One region of the Sediminibacillus sp. JSM 1682029 genome, then DNA from elsewhere that is predicted to be linked to it. Evidence: riboswitches for the same ligand, from Rfam matches in the RefSeq annotation. Region 1 holds a riboswitch; the other holds the start of a gene.

Region 1 (7,316 bases):
ATGTCAGCTGCCCTATCGTCCTGATAAACAACGATGTTGCTAGTCAAATAATGTTTCCCGTTTACGACTGTAAGCAAGTAAGCGGGAATTCGAAGTTTGCTGTCGGGAAAAGACTTCCAAAGGGAAGTAGCCGGTTTAGCAGGATCAAAAGAAAAACCGCCGAAGGCAATCGGCCCTGTTCCCGGTTGACGCTGAGGATTGTGGATGATCGCCTGCTGGATCATCTTTTTCCATTTATTCTCCATTTGTTCGAACCGTTTTTCTCCTGAAGCAATTAAAGCATGGGCTTCTCCCGCTCCTGCCAGCATGAGACTGCCTGCAGAATTCCCCCAAAAAATCCGGCCGCCATCAAACGAAGACCCATTGGCGAAAAAAGAAATCGGATTGACTGCAGGAACCGGTTCGGTAAAACTTAATAACTGGGGCTCCTGATTTGACCTGGCTGCGGTGACCGCCTCCTCGACAGCAAGTCCCAATTCTTTCAATTCTGTTTGAATCATGTATGATACCCTCCAATACAATAGGGAGAAAGTATGTGATTATTTCTTCCAATATAAGTACAGAAACGAGCACCGGTCCCTCGACTGGCAAACCGGCCCATGTATCTATTTACCCATAAATAAGGCACATTAATAAAAAATATAACTTCCAAGCTATAAAATCAAGTATTCACACCTGCACTGCAGACTTGAGAACCACTATCTATTTTATTCCCTTTTCGTCCGTTTCTCAACAATTGCCACTAATTCCTAGTAAATTATTATAATAGATAATTGACACGGTCTTGTCGTTTCCCTAAACTTAATATGATATACCACGATTTGAAGGCTTATGTAAGGAGAGAACCATATGCAATCCCTTGATAAAAACGCAATCAGCAGTGCGCTCAATGAAAAAGCAGGGTTTCAAGTCTGGTGGCGTCTGCTACGACCGCATACTCTTACCGCTTCGTTTGTACCAGTTTTTGTCGGTACCATGGCAGCACTGCTGGATGCTTCCGTTAATTTCTGGTTATTTGCAGCAATGCTGTTGGCTTCCATGCTCATCCAGGCGGCAACCAATATGTTCAATGAATACTACGATTTTGTCAGAGGGTTGGACAACGAGAAATCTGTCGGAATCGGCGGCACCATTGTCCGGGACGGGGTCGCTCCTCAAACGGTGCTTCGTTTGGCGCTTAGTTTCTTCGCCATAGCTGTCATGCTCGGCGTCTATATTTGCCTTGAATCCAGCTGGTGGATTGCCGCAATCGGAATCATTTCCATGTTGTGCGGCTATTTATACACAGGGGGACCTTATCCAATCGCATATACCCCTTTTGGGGAACTGATCGCCGGTTTTTTCATGGGAACAGTCATCATCGGGATTAGTTACTTTATTCAAACAATGGAAGTGACCGGCTCCGTTGTATGGATTTCCATTCCTGTAGCCATCTTTATCGGCACGATCATGCTTTCTAATAACATCAGGGACTTGGAGGGCGACAAAGAAAACGGCAGAAAAACAATCGCTATTTTAATCGGCAGAAAAAATGCGGTGTTACTGCTAGCGTCCTTATTTACTATCAGTTATTTATTGATGGCAGTTTATGTGTTTACAGGAATTCTGCCTATTTGGTCCTTCATCACCCTGCTTGGAACAAAAAAAGCGGTAAGTGCAGTCAAAGGCTTTAAAGGAAAAACCGTCAATTTGGAAATGATGCCGGCAATGAAGGCAACAGCGCAGACGAACACCTTTTTCGGGTTGCTGCTGGGACTGTCGTTGCTGATTGAATATTTCATTCCATTTCATTTTTAAGTACACCGAAGTAAACGACAAGCTGCCGACTTGTCGTTTTTTTATTCCATAATACGTAATGCCGGGATAGCCAGGAAGAAAATGGACGTTTCAACCTATTGTCCCGGGGAAATATGATAGAAAGGATGTTCACTATGAATCTTGAAAACACCTTGATGGAAGCACTTGGAATGCAGGTAATCACACAGGAGAAGAATTTAGTCGAAATAACCATGCCGGTAAACAAACAAACGCACCAGCCAATGGGTTATTTGCATGGAGGTGCCAGCGTTGCATTGGCAGAATCAGCAGCAAGCATCGCTTCTTTCTTGAATATAGATGCAGACAAACACCAGATTTTTGGTATAGAAATCAATGCCAACCACATAAAAAGCAAACGTTCCGGAATCGTTACCGGAAGAGCTACCCCGCTCCACCTCGGCAAGACGACTATGGTTTGGGACATTAAAATTGTGGACGAACAAGAGCGACTCATTTCTGTTTCACGCTGCACAGTGGGAGTCGTACCCTTGAAAAACTAAGAAAAGAGCAAGACGCCTGTTTAAAAGCGCAGAGAGTCCCGCACGGCCTGTGGCACCAACGCCTGCATGACTCCGTCTGCGGGCCTCCGACAACGGGGCGGCGTCTTCTACCACAGAAAGAATCGGCTTATGAACGTGAGGAGAAAGGCGCCGGAGCTAGACAAGAACAGCATGGAGCGCTTTGTCCTTTCCATCACATCTGCTCTTATCCTCTGAACCTGCAAGAAAGGAGTATCGTTAATGGATCAAGAAAAACTCGCACACTATAAACAATTATTGGAAACGATGAAAAAAGAGGCACAAGAAGAACTCGGTCAAAATGCCGACAGCTATAATCTGGATAAAGAATATCCGGACGACTCGATCGGAGAGTTCACCAACTATGACAACCACCCGGCTGACTTGGGAACGGAAATGTTCGAGCGGGAAAAGGCGGCCACCCTCAACTCACAAGCACGTCAACGATTAAGCGAAATCGAACATGCTTTGGATAAAATCGACAAAGGCACTTACGGTTTCAGTGAATCGTCAGGAAAACCAATTCCCGAAGAGCGTCTGGAAATAGAACCGACGGCGCGTTATCTAGTCGAGGAAGTCGACGGAAACGACTAATAAATTGAAAGCGGCCGGGACAATAGCACGGCCGCCAAAGCAAAAAAACGAGCGAATTCTAAATGCCCGAAATAAAAAGCACCCTATAGAGCAGACACTTAAAAAGAGTCTTCTTATAGGGTACTTTTTATGGAAAACGTTCGGCTTTTATTTTGCACTTTGCTTCTGTCCCAGCTTCTTTTCAGGAGATATTAAGACGCAGCCATCCTTTTTTTCTCCAGCCATGGTTTCAACTTTATAAACAGCGGCACGAAAAGCGCACCGATAACGATTCCTTTGATTACATTAAAGGGAAGAATACCTCCCGTTACCGTCACCAGTTTCACTTGGTCACTCATCGATTCCCACCCCATAAACATACTGTAAGCGGGCAAAAGGACAAAGTAATTCAGCAGCCCCATTCCCACTGCCATGACAACCGTGCCTGTCACTAACCCGGAAACCAGACTCTTTACCCCTTTGAACTTATGATAGAGCATGGATACAGGCACTACAAACAGAACACCGGCGAGGAAATTGGAAGCAATGCCGATCGGATCACCTGCACCTGTATAAATCAAATAAAGCAAATTTTTGACTGCTTCCACTATGATGCCTGCCCCAGGGGAAAAAATCAGGGCGGCAATCAATGCCGGTACTTCACTGAAATCAACTTTCAAATATTGCGGCAGCATCGGAAGGGGAAAATTCAAAAACATCAACATCATTGAAATAGTTCCCAGCAGTGCCAAAATAATCAATTTTAATAAATTTGAAGATTGCTTGGTTGTTGTAGCCAATATCTTCTCCTCCTTCATCTTGTGCATCGAATCCTATCTGGCGATGAAGGTGAAACAGAATTCCCATGAATCAAGAAATCCATCAGAAAACCCTGAAGCGTATAGAAGCTTCAGGGTTTATGTTCAGAGGGAAATAAAAGGCAGTCTTATCCATGCCTTTTCTGTTCCGTATCTTCTCCCATCCAGACTGTAACTGTCGGTCCTGGAATCGCACCAGGTCAGCCATCCGGCGTTAGCCGGACAGGTCACGGACTTAGAGCTCAAGCTCTTCACCGTCGGTCGGGAATTTCACCCTGCCCCGAAGATAGATTCGATATTTAATTGGTAATCTTATTATACTACCTTTCCAAACTTTTGCAAATAGAAACGTTTGATCAGTCCTCCAGCGGATTCAGACTTTCATTGCCGGTCATCTCGGCAATCATTTTGACCAACAAATCAATTTCTTCATCCATATCCTTGATACTGACCGTTTCCACAGGTGAGTGCATATACCTCAGCGGAAGGGAGACAAGTCCGACCGGAACTCCCCGACCCGTAAGACGCATCTTGTCTGCATCCGTTCCTGTCGCTCGTTGGGTCAATTCGTATTGCACCCGCATATTCAGAGAACGGGCTGCTTTCTCCAACAGCTGGTTGATTTTGATATTGATCGGTGCCCCTTTAGCCAGAACCGGCCCTTTTTCCAATTGAACGTCGCCATATTTATTTTTGTTCACACCTGGATAATCGGTCGCGAAAGTTACATCACAAGCAATAGCCATATCAGGTTCAATGCCTGCGGCAGCAAAATAAGCACCACCCATATTGGTTTCCTCATTTACTGTACTGGCGGCATACACGCCCACATCTACTTCCTTCTCCGCCAGGCGGCGAAGCACTTCTGCCACTATGAAAGCGCCTGTCCGGTTATCAAGGCCGCGGCCGGATATATATCGATCAAGCAACACTTCCGGTTCCCTTTTGTAAACGGCTAAATCACCGATTTGGACATATTTCTCCATTTCCTCTTTCGAGCGTGCACCGCAATCGATGAACAAGTCCTCTAAATCGAAATCACCCTTGATGCCGCCATGATGTTGGGCATTGACTCCAATCACTCCGGTGATTTCCTGGGCATAGCCCAAGACCGTCACTTTCATTCCAATGGCTGCTTTCGGATTGATGCCGCCCATTTTGTCGAAATGAAGATATCCTTGTTCATCAATCCGGTTGATCACAAGGGCGATTTCATCACAGTGACCAGCCAAAAGAATTTTGAATTCAGCTTCCGGATTGAGTACACCGATTGCATTCCCTGCATTGTCGGTGATTATTTTGTCAGCGAAAGGTTTTACATAGTCGATCCACTTTTTTTGAATGTTCATCTCCATACTGGATGGAGATGGCGTTCGCAGCAAGTCCATTAAAAATTGTTGTCTGTTTTGTTCCATATGTAGTTCCTCCTTTATCACATATGTTAATGATACCAAAAATTTGGGAAAACACTAAATGTTGTGAAGCCAGAATCCATTTTGAATCAAAAAATCAGGAGTGATACAGTTGAATTTAGAAACATGGTACCAAAAAGGGATCGATCCGGATGACTATATAGAATCGATGCAACAGCATAGAGAAAACTTGTTGTACGTATATGATCATTTCACTTTGCCTGAAGACGATTTGCTTTTCGAGAAGCTTGCAAAAGAAAACCTGCGTGTCATCGTCTTAACAGAGGACTGGTGTGGGGATGCCATGATGAATGTACCGATTTTGTTCCACCTTGCCGAACGGGCGGAAATGGACGTGCGTCTGCTTGCCCGTGATCAAAACCTGGAGTTGATGGATCAATATCTGACAAACGGAAAAGCTCGCTCCATTCCGATTTTCATCTTTATCGATGAAAATGGCCGGGAGATTGCAAAATGGGGGCCGCGGGCGTCCGAGGTCCAGCAGTTTATCGACCAATCCCTGGCCAATCTTCCAGAAAAAGAAGCTGCAGATTACCAGGAAAAACAGCGGGAATTGTTCACTTTCGTAACCAAATCATTTCGAGACAATAAGGACTTCTGGCAGCAAACGTATCAAAGCATTCTTTCCACTTTAGAACATGCAATCTAATCTTATTTTCCCCGGCCGCAAGTCGGGGATTTTTATACTATGGGAAAGACATTTTGGAAATACTGGATAGTAAAAAAACAAAAGGTGAGCTTACCCAATGCAAACACTTCTGCAGGTTTATTTCCGCATGCCGATATTTTTCCGTTTATTATCATCTGTCCTTCTATTGATGATGTTATTCGGTATTGCTATTCACATTCTGGAGCCCGTTCACTTTCCGACTATTTTTGATGGTATTTGGTGGGCATTTGTTACCGGGTCGACGGTTGGGTACGGTGATTATGTACCGCTCAGCTCTGCCGGAAGACTGGTTGCCATTCTGTTGATTCTCGCCGGCGGTGGGTTGGTGACATTTTATATGGCCACCATCTCTGCAGGGACAATCAAACATGAACGAGACCTTTCAAAAGGACTGGTAAAGTACAGAGGCAAAGATCATATCATCCTAGTAGGCTGGAACGAACGGACTAAGCAGCTCATGGAAATGATTGTGGAAAGGAACATGAAAAAACAAATCGTGTTGATCGACCATACCATGAATAATTTGCCTTATCAAAAACACCAATTGCATTTTGTGCGTGGCTCCGCCTTTGAGGATGAGACATTGGAAAAAGCCAATTTAAAAGATGCCAAGTACGCTGTCGTCACCGCTGATCCTTCCAAAAAAGAACTTCAAGCCGACCAGTCGACAATCCTGACAGCAGTCGCTATCAAAGGGAACAATCCTGATATTGTCCTGATCACAGAAATATTGACAAAAGAGCAAATCAAAAACGCCAGCCGGGCTGGCGCAGATTCCATCATTCGGTCAAATGACTTTATGAGTACCCTGTTATTCCACGAGCTATTCCGGCACAAACCGGTCAAACCGTTTGATTTGCTGATACAAGTACTGGCAGATCAGCAGTTCCATCAATTCCCTTTGCCTGAAAATCTTTATGATAAGACTTTCTTACAATGCGCCGATTATTATGCCGTTTCAGAACAACTGTTGATCGGTATCATGAGGAAGGGGCAGATGCTCGTCAATCCAGCTTTTAGCACCACGCTCCAAAAAGGTGACACGTTAATTGTCCTTTCATCGCTCCATGAGTGATCGTTCCACTTCCTGGAGAAGCTCTTTCCCCTCTTCTACAAATTGATCATTTACTTCTCCATCAGGATCCACCGGTGTTTGAAATTGGTCCACCGCACCCCTCAGGGCGCCATTGCGGCCGTCTGCGTCCACTCCGGACTGGTACACATGGGAAAGCACGAACGGTTTGCCCAATTTGACTATCACTCCAGGTGAGTCAAGCATGCCTTTTACTGCTTTGAAGGGAATTCGCAAAAACTGGTAGCCGTCCTCTACCCCCATTTTGTAATCAAACGATCCTTGGTCATAATCCCAGTTGCCGCCGATGGAAAAGCCCATCGGTTTTAATGTTTCTTCCAGTGCATGAAGTGAAAAATCACGATTTTCCAAATCAGATGGTATTGGAATCATTTTCAACTACCTCCTTTGATA
Region 2 (7,316 bases), on a different contig from region 1:
GGTTATTGGTCAATAACTGCAGCTTCCGGACACCAAGGTCCTTTAACATTTGGGCGCTCACTGCATAGTCCCGCAAGTCTGCCGGAAAACCCAGCTGGTGGTTTGCTTCGACGGTATCGAAACCCTGTTCCTGCAGCTTGTAAGCCTTCAGTTTATTCAGCAAGCCAATTCCTCTGCCTTCCTGACGCATGTATATCAGCACGCCAGTTCCAGCTGCCTCGATCTCTTGGAGAGCCTGCTCGAGTTGCGGTCCGCAATCACAGCGGCGGGAACCAAAAACATCTCCAGTCAAACATTCTGAGTGAATCCGCACGAGGACAGGATTCTCCGGGCTTATCTCACCCTTGAAAAGGGCGAGGTGCTCCTTGCCTGTGAATTTTTCCGTGTAAGCAGTCAGACGGAAATCCCCATAGGCAGTCGGCAGATCGATGGTTATTTCTTTATTGATCAGAACATCATTCACTTTTCGGTAGGCAACCAAATCTTGAATGGTGATAAGCGACAAGTCATACCGTTCTGCCATTTTTTCCAACTCCGGCAGCCTCGCCATGGTCCCGTCGCCGTTCATGATTTCACAAATCACTCCTGCAGGCTTAGATCCGGCAAGTTTCGCCAAGTCGACGGCAGCTTCCGTATGACCCGTCCGCTCCAGGACGCCAGCCCGTTTGGCGACTAACGGAAACACATGGCCAGGTCGCTTAAAAGCAGCAGCTTCTGTCTTGTCCTCAATCAATTTTTGGATGGTCAGTGCCCGGTCGTAAGCACTGATCCCTGTATCGGTTTCCTCATGGTCGACACTGATGGTAAATGCCGTTCCATAAGTGTCGCTGTTTTCTTCCACCATGGCTGGCAGGCGGAGTTTGTCGGCCAGCTTTTTGTCCATCGGAGCACATATAAGTCCCCTGCCTTCCTTGGCCATGAAGTTGATCGATTCAGGAGTGGCATGCTCTGCAAGCATAACCAAGTCTCCTTCGTTTTCCCGGTCTTCGTCGTCCACGACAATGACCATTTTTCCAGCCCTCAAGTCTTGTATTGCCTGGTCTATCGTTTGGAACATAACTAGTCCTCCTAATCTAAAAAGCCAAATTGCTGTAATTTTTCTGTGGTTATTTTCCCAGTCTTCCCTTCTGCAGGCTGGTATTTTGCCGTCAGTAGACGATCGATGTATTTTGCCAGCACATCATATTCCAGGTTGACGGTTTCTCCTGTCTGCTTGTCAGCGAGAATGGTTGCCCGCTGTGTTTCGGGAATCAACGAGATCGTAAAAGCCGATGGATGGACGGCAAACACGGTCAAGGAAGTGCCGTCCACTGCGACTGACCCCTTTTCCGATAGATACGGAATTCCCTCTGGCGGGACTTCGATGGTTATATAAACTGCATTTGCTTCCTTCCACTTATGGGTGATGATACCTACAGCATCTACATGCCCGGAGACAAAATGCCCCCCGAATCGATCCTGAGCACGCATGGCCCGTTCCAGATTAACATGAGTTCCGGGAGTGACTCCGGACAGCGAGGAGGTACGGAATGTTTCGGGAATGATGTCTACCGTAAAATCAGTCTCTTGAAAAGACGTGACGGTCAGACAAACACCATTCACCGAAATACTGTCGCCTATTCTCACATCGCTTGTCACCGTTTCAGCCGCTATGTTCATCGTCAACGAGTCCTGCTTGCGATGGATGGATGTTACTTTTCCCTTTTCTTCGACAATACCAGTAAACAATCACTCCGCCTCCTTTTTTGGTATGGCAATGACTTTAAGATCGCCGCCGATTTTTTCGACCGATTTAATGTCCAGCTGTTTTGCTAGCCCCATCCGTTCCGGCGAAACACCACCCACCACTGGAATGGCATCACTCCCACCAAGAAGGAGCGGAGCAATATACCAATGACACTCATCAAAAAAACCTGTTTCGATAAAAGAGCCATGAACGGTACTTCCGCCTTCTACATAGACAGACTGCACACCCTCATTTCCCAGCAGTTTCAACACGGAGTCCAACTCTACTTTCTTTGTACCGATTTGGAATACTTTCACATGCGGTTTTATCAGCTTGGATTGTTCCGTATCGGCTGAGGATCCACAAATCAACCACGTTGGCGCTTCGGGACTAGTCAGCAGGTGGCTGCCGGCAGGAATACTCAAATCGCTGTCCAGCACTATCCGAATCGGCTGCTTGCCGCCTTCCGGAAGTCTGACAGTCAGCCGTGGATCGTCCGCCACTACGGTCCCTATACCGACCAGGACAGCGTCATGGAGGTCACGCTGCCAATGAACATCATCTCTTGCAGCTGCCGATGTGACCCAGCGACTGTCACCAGTACTGGCTGCCGTTTTGCCGTCCAAAGTCATGGCCGCTTTCAATGTAACAAAGGGTGACTTTTCTCTGATTTGTTTAAAAAACCGGCGATTGAGCTCCAACGCCTTTTCCTGTCTCAAGCCCACTTCGACCTCGATTCCTGCCTGACGCAACCTTTCCACACCACGGCCCGCCACTTCGGGATTGGGATCCAGACAGGCAATGTAGACTTTCGCTAATTGATGTTCCACAATCAAATCGGCACACGGCGGAGTTTTACCATGATGGGAGCACGGTTCCAAGGTGACATACATCACTGCACCTGCCGCCGCTTCTCCCGCTTGTCTCAACGCATGCACTTCTGCATGTGCACTCCCTGCCTCCAAGTGGCTGCCCATTCCGATCACTTTGCCATCTTTCACGACGACCGCACCGACAGAAGGGTTCGGACTTGTTTGTCCAATGGTCACTTCTGCCAACGCCAACGCTGTATCCATATAGGTTTCTTTTGATGCCAAATCCTTCATCCTCTCGTTTCCCGGAGCACGGAGTTTCGATATTTCATTCAAAACACAAAAAAGCCCCGGTAGATGCCGGGGCTTTTAAAATAGGTAAAGTTAAGTTGAGACGGTGCTTCCTGAATACGGCAAAGAAAGCAGCGGCATAAAATGCCCCGCGTTTTCCCGTACTCGAATCAACGTCACAAACGTCCTGTTCCTTTTCCCATCCAGACTTTAACTGTCGGCTTTGGAATTTCACCAAATCCACCGTTGCTTTCGCAAACGGGTCACGGACTGAGGACATGAACTTGTCCATCACCGCCGGTCGGGATTTACACCCTGCCCCAAAGGAATTTCGTATTTAATTAAGGACATCATAGCATTATTTTGTGAAAAATGCATCTAACTAGCCTTATGAAAATTTCTCCAAATTACCTTGTGTGTGACCTATGAACATGTTACTATACGGTTAAATAAATTTTACCGTATGATTTTTAACAAAGGGGTGACTTGGGATGAAACAATTAATGGTATTGGAGACTTATGAACAGTTAAAATCTTTGAGTGATCCTTTTCGGAGTCAGATAATGATGCGGCTGATGGAACAGCCATACACCGGGCAGCAGTTGGCCTTCCAATTCAATCTCTCCAGGGCAAAGATTCATTATCACCTGCGGGAGTTAGCCAAAAATGGATTAGTGGAAATTGTGAAGACAGAAGAAAAGAATGGAATCATGCAAAAATTTTACCAATCCACCGCAAGAGGATTTACACCTTCAGAGGAATTGCTTCCGTATAAAGAAGAACTAAGTGAATCAATTCGGCAAATGTACACCCGCATGCTGGAAAGGACGAAAATGAGGGTAATCACCGCTCCAGAGGATGCCTTTAAGCAAGAGACAGCTACATCCAAACCCGCAGAATGGTCGCATCTTGGCTCGACATGGGAAATCTCGGCAACGGAAGAAGATTTCAAGCAGTGGATTAAGAAGTTTTTTGATTTAATAGATGAATTAAAGGCTTTAAGCGCCGAGACGGAAAACGCCCCCGATCAAAAGCTATACAGCATTACGGCTTTTGGATTCGAAATCGACGAGTCGTTGTTCCAAAAAAGAGAAATAAAAGATCAATCAAAAAAAGAATCTGAATAGTTTCTTTTTTTAAGCTTACGGTTAGTTTTTTTCAACCGTATAACTTTTTTAACTAGGAGGCCGTAAATGAACTTACTATGGACCAATCGAAATTTTCTACTGTTATTTATCGGCAGAATTGTCACCAATATCGGGGACAGCATTTACTATGTAGCTGCCATGTGGCTTGTTTACGATTTAGGCGGCAGTGCATTTTACTCTGGTTTGGCGGGGTTTTTAACGTTGCTTCCAGCGGCGCTACAGTTTTTCACAGGGCCGTTTGTCGATAAATGGCCGATTAAAAAAGTACTTGTGCTTACCCAGCTGTTACAATGCATCCTGATTTTAATCATTCCGATGGCTCACTGGCTCGGTTTTTTGTCCGTTCATCTCATCCTGATTATCATGCCACTGATCGCTTTTATTGAACAATTTGCCTATCCTTCCCAGACAAAAGCACTTGTCTATATTCTTTCCAGACAACAGCTTGTAAAGGGAAATTCCTTGTTCGCCTTTGCCTATCAGGGGATTGATTTGCTATTCAATGCCGTTTCCGGAATCCTCGTCGCCATCGTAGGAGCTGTGTCTCTATATCTTGCAGACTCCATGACATTTGCTTTGGCAGCCATATTGTTCACTATTTGTAAACTTCCATGGGCCGAAGAAAAGAGGAAAGAAAAGACATCAGTTAAACAGGCTTTTCTGGAATATAAAACGGAATTGAAACAAGGATTTTCGATTGTTTTCCACTCATTGTTGGCAAGTTTTTTAATTGGGGCTGTCGCTTGCAACTTTGCGATTGGCGCTGGATTGGCCGTCCTTCCCGGTTTGGGAGCTGAGCTGGGGGGAGCAGAAATATACGGTTTTTACTTGGCGGCTATGTCTACCGGTTCCCTGCTCGGAGCATTGACCAGTTCTTTGTTCGGCCGGTTTTCAGTGGGAAAGCTTTCCATTCTGACGTTTTTTTTCGGGTCTTGTTTCTGGGTTGCCAGTACATTTCTCACACCTGTCCTTTGGGGTGCGGTGCTATTCGGGTTGGCGTGGATACCAGTTGGCGCGACCAATGTTTTGTTTGCTGCCGTAATGCAATCCGTTGTCCCGCTCCATCTATTAGGACGAGTCAATACCGTTTCCCGCAGTATGAGTGCCTCAGCTATGCCGATTGGGTCACTGGCTGGCGGATCCCTTGCTTCTACCTTTTCTCCCGCCCTGATCTTCAGCTGTGCCGGAGCGGGCTTGTTGATAGTGGCAATCGTATGGCTCTGTCATCCGGGACTTCGAAAGCTGCCTAAAACGGCTGAAATGACTGCGGAAACCTTCGACTTGCCCACTGATATGAAAGAAAACCGAACGGGTTCGAATGCTTAGATATTCGAATCATCGTTCGGTTTTGCTTTGTCCAATATGCTTCTGTGCCAGCCATTTCTTTTGTCAATTTTGCTTTACTGCTTTAACCGTTTCCGCATCGGCATCTTCTCCGATGATTTTGACTTCTCTTTCCAGGAAAACACCGAACTTATCCTTGACTGTCTTTTGTACCAGCTCAATGACAGAGATATATTCGGTTGCAGTCGCATTGTTTTTATTGACGATGAAGCCTGCATGCTTGGTGGAAACTTCTGCACCGCCTACTCCTTTACCCTGCAACTCGCTATCCTGGATCAACTTGCCGGCAAAATAACCTGGCGGTCGTTTAAAAACACTGCCGCATGATGGATATTCGAGCGGCTGCTTGGATTCCCGCTTATGTGTAAGGTCGTCCATCACTGCCTTGATATTCTGATAGTCGCCTGGTTGGAGCTTGAACTTTGCCTCTAAAACGATGTATCCGTTGTCTGGAATATTGCTGGTCCGGTATTCCAAATCCAGCTCTTCTGCAGCAAGGGTCAATAATGCCCCCTCCCGATCGACGACCACCGCCTCTTCTAATACATCTTTGATTTCCCCGCCGTAAGCACCGGCATTCATAAACAAGGCTCCTCCCACTGTTCCCGGGATTCCGCAGGCAAACTCCAGCCCGCTCAGCCTCTCGTTCAACGCCCGGCGTGAAACATCGATTATGGCCGCTCCGCTTTGGGCGAATATCGTATCAGACTCTACCCGGATATCCTGAAAGCGTTTTTGACTCATGACGATGCCGCGAATTCCACCGTCCTTCACAATCATATTGGAGCCATTGCCAAGCAGGGTGAACGGGATATTTTCCCTTCTGGAAAGCTTCACCAGTTCCTGAACTTCAGAAAATGTTTCCGGCGTGACAAGGATATCCGCTTTTCCGCCAAGGCGAGTGTACGTATGGTTTTTCAACAGCTCATCCAGCATAATGTTTTCTGTAGCTGTTATATGTGATATTTCCTGATAAACATGTTTGATATTTATCAAATCAAATCATTCCTTTAATTGTCCTCTTCGTTGATGGTTAAAAGTGACCCATGAATCCCTTTTCCCATAACCTTGATTATAACAGGTGGACTTGACAGCGCCAACTACGATTTTCCCAACCTTTATTTAGCTCATTAAAAGGTTATGTCTTCCCAGAAGAATTCGTGCCTAATCACCAATCACCCCTATCACTACCCGCTGGCCAGTCAGTCAAACATTCCCACACTGTCCATTCGATAAAACCGACCCGGACAAAATATGGCCACCAAAGCAAAAAAGAACGAATTCCAAATATACAGCGAATTTCTGCTTCCGGACGATCAGGACCGGCTGAATATATTCGTTTTCTTCTTTTGGCTGATAGAATATCCAAACTTCTTTAAAAGGAAAGCAATAAACAGCGATGACAGACTCTTTTTTGGCGAAGACGGAAAATCAGGATGAGAAGTTCCTTTTATTCTTCGGCAATTGGATGTGCGATGGCCAGCAGCATAAAAGTTAAAAAGCCGCACTCCTGTTTAAGTGCGGCATAGCTTTCCGAACGTAACGATTCGAGACAAAAGTCGTTGTTAGCTGAATCCGCGCCCGCGGAAATCGAAGTACCTTGCCGTAGTGGAGACTCGCAATGCTTTTTTGTCGAGCATCCTTTCTATGTCATGCTTCCATGCCTTTCAAAATAAAATCAATGAGATGCTCCACTTCCTGGGCCTCATCCCACTCAGCATCAGGATTCAAGAGAAAACGGGTGACGATGAACCCCAATATCGGGGAGACAATACAACGGACCGTCGTCGTAATCGGCATTTCTTTAAGCAGTCCCGCTTCCTGGAACCCAGTGACTGTCTGCTTGATCCTCGGGTACACTTTTTCAAGGAACGCCTCCTCGATAATCATTTTGATTTCCGGGTGAAAGGCAAACTCCTGGAGCACTATCCGCAAAATCGCGACATTTTGTCTGGCAAAATCCAATCGATTGTAAATGAATGTTCTCAACAGCTC

What was found. A riboswitch is a leader RNA that binds a small molecule or an ion and turns the genes downstream of it on or off. The one in region 1 is predicted to bind FMN.
Region 2: it holds a riboswitch for FMN, as region 1 does, so the genes downstream of both, ribD (bifunctional diaminohydroxyphosphoribosylaminopyrimidine deaminase/5-amino-6-(5-phosphoribosylamino)uracil reductase RibD) here and ABVF09_RS12720 (ECF transporter S component) in region 1, are expected to answer to the same signal.

Annotation. Positions count from the first base shown of each region.
Region 1 covers NZ_JBEWYY010000007.1:38,174-45,489, forward strand. Annotated here, with positions in the region: gene ABVF09_RS12700 (isochorismate synthase) at 1-500, opposite strand, end outside; gene ABVF09_RS12705 (1,4-dihydroxy-2-naphthoate polyprenyltransferase) at 850-1,797, shown strand; gene ABVF09_RS12710 (hotdog fold thioesterase) at 1,932-2,318, shown strand; gene ABVF09_RS12715 (TraR/DksA C4-type zinc finger protein) at 2,559-2,930, shown strand; gene ABVF09_RS12720 (ECF transporter S component) at 3,122-3,709, opposite strand; FMN riboswitch at 3,876-4,019, opposite strand; gene ABVF09_RS12725 (M20/M25/M40 family metallo-hydrolase) at 4,084-5,142, opposite strand; gene ABVF09_RS12730 (thioredoxin family protein) at 5,252-5,809, shown strand; gene ABVF09_RS12735 (potassium channel family protein) at 5,907-6,905, shown strand; gene ABVF09_RS12740 (YugN family protein) at 6,888-7,295, opposite strand.
Region 2 covers NZ_JBEWYY010000013.1:32,280-39,595, forward strand. Annotated here, with positions in the region: gene ABVF09_RS17365 (bifunctional 3,4-dihydroxy-2-butanone-4-phosphate synthase/GTP cyclohydrolase II) at 1-1,057, opposite strand, end outside; gene ABVF09_RS17370 (riboflavin synthase) at 1,069-1,728, opposite strand; gene ribD (bifunctional diaminohydroxyphosphoribosylaminopyrimidine deaminase/5-amino-6-(5-phosphoribosylamino)uracil reductase RibD) at 1,729-2,832, opposite strand; FMN riboswitch at 3,017-3,161, opposite strand; gene ABVF09_RS17380 (ArsR/SmtB family transcription factor) at 3,321-3,956, shown strand; gene ABVF09_RS17385 (MFS transporter) at 4,023-5,303, shown strand; gene murB (UDP-N-acetylmuramate dehydrogenase) at 5,367-6,317, opposite strand; gene ABVF09_RS17395 (TetR/AcrR family transcriptional regulator) at 6,972-7,316, opposite strand, start outside.